DNA from 3 places in the Sporosarcina pasteurii genome. Region 1 is predicted to be linked to each of the others. Evidence: riboswitches for the same ligand, from Rfam matches in the RefSeq annotation. Region 1 holds a riboswitch; each other region holds the start of a gene.
What was found. Region 1 has a riboswitch for S-adenosylmethionine ahead of AB1H92_RS02960 (LLM class flavin-dependent oxidoreductase). Riboswitches for the same ligand answer to the same signal wherever they lie in the genome.

Region 1 (2,252 bases):
ACTCTTCAAATGTTCCAGGAGAAATGACGTAAGAAATATTAAAGCCGTCAATTCCGATAGCGACCAATGCTTCCATCGCGTCCGCAATGCTTTCTGGCGTTCCTACTTCAACGTGACCTAGTCCGCCAATGCCCACAAATTCCGCCGCCTCCCGAACTGTCCATTCTTTCGTTGGGTCTGCATTGGTGAAGTTTTCCACAACGGATTGAATGGCTTCGCTTTTTACGTATTCAAGTTTATCGTCTGGGTCGTACCCGGAAAAGTCGATTCCCGTCCACCCGCCGAATAATGCCAAGGCACCTTCATAACTAATATGTTTTTTATATTCTTCAAACTTCCGATCCGCAGCTTCTTGTGTTTCACCAATAATGGGTGTGAAGGACGCAATAATTTTTACATCCTCAGGATTTCGTCCCGCTGCCTCGGCTTCTTGTCGCAAGGATTGGATTGTTTGCTTTGTCGTTTGTGGCGTTGGGGTACTTATAAAGACAAGTTCCGCATGTTTCGCCGCAAATTTCTGTCCTGTATTGGAAGCACCGGCTTGGAAAATGACAGGCGTTCGTTGTGGGGAAGGTTCACTTAAATGTGCACCTGGCACTTTGAAATATTTCCCTTCATGCTCGATATCATGAACTTTATCTGGATCCGCATAGATGCCTTTTTCTTTATCGACCACAACGGCGTCCTCTTCCCAGCTGCCTTCCCACAGTTTATAAACGACTTCCATATATTCATCCGCAACTGCATAACGTTCCGAGTGACCGATTTGATTTTCTTTTCCAATATTTTTAGAGGCACTCTTCAAATAAGAGGTTACGACATTCCAGCCAATTCGGCCTTTCGTTAAATGATCCAACGTTGACATGCGCCTCGCAAAAATATAGGGATGCTCGTGACTTGTGGAAGCTGTTAATCCAAAACCTAAATGCTTTGTTGCTTGCGCCATAATCGGAACGACGAACGCTGGATCGTTTAGTGGCGCTTGAACGCCATGCCGAATCGCTGCATCACGCGATCCTTCATATACGTCATACACCCCTAATACATCCGCTATAAAAATCGCATCAAAACGACCTCTTTCCAATACTTGCGCCACATGCGTCCAATATTCTGCATCCTTATAAGTGGAAGCTTGATCGTCCGGATGTGTCCATAATCCCGCCGAATAATGTCCTGCACAATTCATGTCAAATGCGTTTAAATAAATTCTCTTTTTTGTCATGTGAATAAACTCCTGTCCATTTATTTTATTAAACTATATTTAACCAATAAACAAACTAGGTTTAATGGTTGATAACGACCTGATAACATCTTGAACCATACAAAAAAACCTCTTCTACAAAGGAAGAGGTTTATCTATTACACGCTCTTCCTCATCTCTCAAATGTTGAACATTTGCTGGAATTAGCACCTTTTCGCATTTGTTTATCACAAATAGGATGGTTGCCGCAGGATCGTAGGACCAGTTCCTCCCCTGACTCTTGATAAGGAATAATATTAAGTTTATTAAGAATATTTACATCATACCTAACTTCTAGTAAACTGTCAAGGTCGGAATTGTTTCATGTTTTTATGGTCAGCAGAGACTGATAGAAATGGATTCCTTTATTTATCGACCAAAACTGACAAACTCTCACTTTATTTCACAAAAGTAAGATTTGTGGTAAAATTATGGTAATCACATCATAGTAGATCACTGGGGGCGCCTTTTGGCTGAGAAGAGTTACTCTGACCCTTAGAACCTGATCCGGTTGATACCGGCGGAGGGAAGTGAATTTTTTCTGTATGCAGATCACTCCTCCAGTGGTCTTTTTTTGTGGCTATACAAAACAATGAAGGCTGAAGGAGGCGGGTAGATGCGACAAGCATAAGACGAATTAACGGAGTAGCGTTTTTTGCTACGCAGTTAATTTGGCTTATGACTCGAGCATCTGCCTCCTGAAGCTAGAATGGAGCTGTAGAAAGTGGAGCTAAAAGATCAAGTAGTACTCGTAACAGGAAGTAGCCGTGGACTTGGAGCGGCCGTTGCTAAAGCATTCGGAAGGGTTGGCGCGAAAGTAGTTGTCAATTATGTTTCACGAGAAGCGCAAGCAAATGCGGTTGTGGATGAAATCGGACGCGAGCAGGCCATTGCGATTCAAGCGGACGTTAGAAATCGCGAAGAAGTAAAGGCAATGTTTGAGGAAGCAAAAGCACATTTTGGTCAATCCATTACAACAATCGTCAACAATGCACTGATCGATTTTTCATTC
Region 2 (2,252 bases), 430 kb from region 1:
CCTTATTCTCTATATGGGCGGCAGTATTTTAGTTGGTAGTTTTATCGGAGGATACGGTTCAAACCTCCTTTCTGAAGGAGCCATTAATTCCGTATATGGTGTGTTGGCGACAATTGCTGCGATTATGATGTTTATTCCTAAGAAGGATGTTGATCAGCATCCGGACGGCGAAATAACATTCAACAAATGGTTAGCTTCTTCATTAGCCTTTATAGTTGGGATTGGCGCGGGAATTGTTGGGGCAGCAGGCGCATTTATTCTAGTGCCAATAATGTTGGTCGTTTTAAAGATTCCAACGCGTATGACGATTGCTACTTCACTTGGCATCACATTTATTTCGTCGATTGGCTCAACGATTGGAAAAGTTGCAACAGGCCAAGTCTTATATGTACCGGCAGCAATTATGATCGTTGCGAGTATCATTGCTTCTCCATTAGGAGCGAAAGTTGGCCAAAAAATGAATACGAAGATTTTACAATGGATTCTTGCGATATTAATATTATCTACCGCAATTAAAATTTGGTTAGATTTTTAATTTAAAAAAACGCTTGACTTTTCTATCTAATCAGTCTTATACTGTTTAACAAGATGGAAATCAGAATCATTTAACTCTTATCAAGAGCGGCGGAGGGAATAGGCCCTACGATGCCCGGCAACCAGCAAGTGACCTACTTGCAAAGGTGCTAATTCCTACAGATTCGTGCAAACGGTCTGAGAGATGAGAGGAGGAATTAAGCGAAAGCGGAACCCTCTTCTTTATGAAGGGGGTTCTTTTTTATACATAAAATTCCCCCCATCGTCCATGCACTTCCATCAATAAAATTCTGGAGGTAATGAATCATGACAAACTATCAACCTGAAACACTACTATTACACGGTGGTCAAGAACCTGACCCAATCACAGGATCACGCGCATTGCCAATACATCGCACGACTTCTTTTGTTTTCAAAAATACAGAACACGCACAAAACTTATTCGGCTTAAAAGAAGCTGGCAATATTTATACACGTATTACAAACCCTACAGTTGATGCATTCGAACAGCGAGTTGCACAACTAGAAAAGGGAACTGCTGCAGTTGCACTATCTTCCGGAATGGCAGCAATTGCTTTTGCAATTATGAACATTGCAGAGGCTGGCGATGAGATTCTTGCAGCTGAAAATTTATATGGCGGAACGTACAATTTATTCGCAGTGACATTGCCCCGCTACGGTATCGATGTAAAATTTGTTGATGCAACAGACCCGGAAAACTTCCGCAAGGCAATTACAGACAAAACGAAAGCTATTTTTGCAGAGTCGATTGCGAATCCAAGTCTGCACGTTTTAGATATTGAAGCAGTTGCTGAAGTTGCACATGACAACGATATTCCGCTTCTCATTGACAGTACATTTTCAACGCCATACGGCAGCAATCCAATTGAATTTGGCGCAGACGTTGTTATTCATTCGGCAACAAAGTGGATTGGCGGCCATGGTACGTCAATCGGCGGTGTTGTAGTTGATGGCGGTAAGTTTGACTGGACAAAAGGGAAGTTCCCTGGATTTACGGAGCCAGACGAGACATATCATGGACTCCGTTACGGTATTGATGTACCTAATGCAGCATTTGCAACAAAGTTACGTGTTCAACTATTACGTGATTTCGGACCTTGCTTAAGCCCGGACAATGCATTTAATTTCTTACAAGGTTTAGAAACATTGCATTTACGCTATCCAAAACATTGTGAGAATGCACTTGAAATTGCAAAGTACCTACAAAGCCATCCATCTGTTGAATGGGTTACTTACAATGGACTGGAAGATCATCCGTCCTATGAAGCGAGCAAGAAATACTTGAAAAATGGTGTTGGCTCAATTGTAAACTTCGGTATTAAAGGCGGACGTGAAGCGGGACGTAAAGTCATTGATAATGTGAAAATTTGGTCTCACGTTGCAAACGTTGGAGATGCGAAGTCACTTATTATCCACCCGGCTTCGACAACCCACCAGCAGTTAGGTCCTGAGGATTTGAAAAAATCAGGCGTTTCTGAAGAGTTAATCCGTCTAGCTGTAGGTTTAGAGTCGACAGAAGATATTATTGCTGACCTTGCACAAGCAATTGAAAAAGCAGTGCCAGTGGGTGCAAAGTAAGGAAATGAGAAAACAGGAGATGAGGACTTTGGTAGAGACGGGAACTGTAAACATCGGGAGATTAACGTTAGAGTCTGGGATTGTTCTCGACCAAGTCCATCTCGCTTATGAATGGGCTC
Region 3 (2,252 bases), 580 kb from region 1:
TTATATGTATCCGCATGAATAGGATTGTGCAAATGTGTACAAAACTAATCCTCAGTGCTAGTTTTAAAACAGTTCAAAGTGGAATAGGAACCTTGTGTCGATAATTTTGAAAGGGTGAATAAAATGCAGGTGACAGAGGCACTCATAGAAGCATTTTTAAATGGTAATGACGAAATAAAGTACATGTTTAATCAGAAAACAAAGGAAATTCTTATCTCAGAGGAGTCGGAAATCGGTAGGGATGATAACGATACAGGAGAATTCTTAGTGCCAATTCCACAAATGACTTCGTCTGAAGCATATGACTTAATGGTTGATTTCGCCAAAAAGCAAGAGCCAGAAGTTACCCAACGCTTAATAGATGCGCTTAATGGGAAAAAGCCTTTCCGTTCATTTAAGGATCAAATTAGAGGACAGGAAATTGAACAGGCATGGTACGACTATGAGAATGATTATGCCAAAAGAAAAATGTCGACGTGGTTAGAGCATTCTTTATGAGTGCCTGGCGCTGGTCATTCAGAGCAAGCTGAGACTGGATACGCTTTCTTTGACGAAAAGTTATGATATACTGGAATCAACTAAATAATAGACTCTTTTCTTATTAGGAGAGACGGAGGGAATTGGCCCGACGAAGTCTCAGCAACCTGCTAGCTGGTAAGGTGCTACATCCAACAGGCGAACCTGAATGATGAGAAGAAATTTTGCAAATGCACTCTTCTCTTAATCGGGAATAGTTTTTTATTTGGGAAAATTTCGGGAGGAATTACAATGACAAAGTTAAAACAGCTTTATGCAGAGCAATAACAATTGAAGGAGCAAGAGGTAACGGGGGCAGCATCTTCCATCCAAAGACACCATAAACTTGCGCAGTTGCAGAAGGAAATTGATTATTATGAACTGGGAGATACGATTTCACGGAAAGACATTCAGGTCAAACTGGCTGAAATCGAGGGAATTCAGGAAGAGATTAATCGTTTAACGGCAGTTGTAGAGGAGAAAAGACGTACGTTACTTACACATGTCTTCGGAGAACAAACAATCATTCAATGATAGAGCCATTGACGAGATGATTGTGGAGGATAATGCTAACTAAAAATAAAGAGCCTATCTCCTGTTTTTTACATGGAAATAGGCTTTTAATTTACCATATTATGATTTCCTCAAGATCTTCTCCATCGCTTTACCTTTTGCTAATTCATCAATGAGTTTGTCCAAAAAGCGAATTTCCTGCATCAATGGTTCTTCGATATTTTCCACTCGGATGCCGCAGACCACTCCTTTGATTAGCGTCCGTGAAGGATTCAATTGGGGCGCTTCTGCAAAAAAGGTCTCAAAGTCTATCTTTTTTTCGATTTGTGCTTCTAATTCTGCTTGGGAATATCCTGTCAACCAACGTATAATTTCATCAACTTCTGACTTTGTACGTTCTTTTCTCTCTGCCTTCGTAACATAATGGGGATAGACGCTAGAGAAGCTCATTGAATAAATTTTATGTTTGGTCATGAGATTGGCTCCTTTATATTTCTACTTATGGATAAATCATTTTATTGAGCATCAATAAAGATTGTAACAAGTATAACATTTTTTTATATAATGTTTTAAGGTATTATTGAAGCGTAAATATATTAACTATCAGTTAATCCTCCTCAAAATGAAAAAGGATTTTTTTATTTCTTTTTACGTGCGCAATATCCGCTGTTACAAAATGAATCGTCGATATGGATAATTCATGACCACCAAAAAACATCGGCTAAGCCCGATGTTTTTTGGAACTGCATAGGACATAGTTATACAGTTACTGCCGAATAATTTGAATGAGGTTGCCGCTCTTTATATTGGATTAAAATCTTATATTGTATCAATTCATTACTAATTTTTCAGTGAAAAACTGTCTAGTTTTCTGTAAAGGGTATTTCGACCAATTCCAAGAATACGCGCTGATTCAGCAACATTTCCGCCTGTTTTATTCATAGTTTCTAAAATCACTTTACGCTCCGTGTCTTGCAGTAAAGAGCCTGTCGTCTCTCGTTTTTGAAAATCCGATAAAATATAGTTTGGAAAAGATTGAATATCAATCGTATCGCCTGTAGATAAAAAGGCAGCTTCACGTATCGCACTACTCATTTGACGAACATTCCCAGGCCATGAATAATCTTCAATGAACTGCTCTGCAACAGGAGAGAAAGTAAGTGGGTATCTATGAGTCTCTCCCTGAATTTTAGATAATAATTTATAGGCAAATTGTAAGCGGT

Region 2: another riboswitch for S-adenosylmethionine. It lies ahead of AB1H92_RS01045 (O-acetylhomoserine aminocarboxypropyltransferase/cysteine synthase family protein); the one in region 1 lies ahead of AB1H92_RS02960 (LLM class flavin-dependent oxidoreductase).
Region 3: another riboswitch for S-adenosylmethionine. It lies ahead of AB1H92_RS05525 (hypothetical protein); the one in region 1 lies ahead of AB1H92_RS02960 (LLM class flavin-dependent oxidoreductase).

Annotation. Positions count from the first base shown of each region.
Region 1 covers NZ_CP160452.1:638,465-640,716, reverse strand. The annotation lists gene AB1H92_RS02960 (LLM class flavin-dependent oxidoreductase) at 1-1,222, opposite strand, end outside; SAM riboswitch class I at 1,371-1,491, opposite strand; TPP riboswitch at 1,689-1,786, shown strand; gene AB1H92_RS02955 (3-oxoacyl-ACP reductase) at 1,965-2,252, shown strand, end outside.
Region 2 covers NZ_CP160452.1:213,345-215,596, forward strand. The annotation lists gene AB1H92_RS01040 (sulfite exporter TauE/SafE family protein) at 1-535, shown strand, start outside; SAM riboswitch class I at 610-725, shown strand; gene AB1H92_RS01045 (O-acetylhomoserine aminocarboxypropyltransferase/cysteine synthase family protein) at 841-2,133, shown strand; gene AB1H92_RS01050 (homoserine O-acetyltransferase) at 2,162-2,252, shown strand, end outside.
Region 3 covers NZ_CP160452.1:1,222,220-1,224,471, forward strand. The annotation lists gene AB1H92_RS05520 (UPF0158 family protein) at 124-498, shown strand; SAM riboswitch class I at 596-695, shown strand; gene AB1H92_RS05525 (hypothetical protein) at 808-1,050, shown strand; gene AB1H92_RS05530 (DUF2200 domain-containing protein) at 1,150-1,503, opposite strand; gene AB1H92_RS05535 (sigma-54-dependent Fis family transcriptional regulator) at 1,870-2,252, opposite strand, start outside.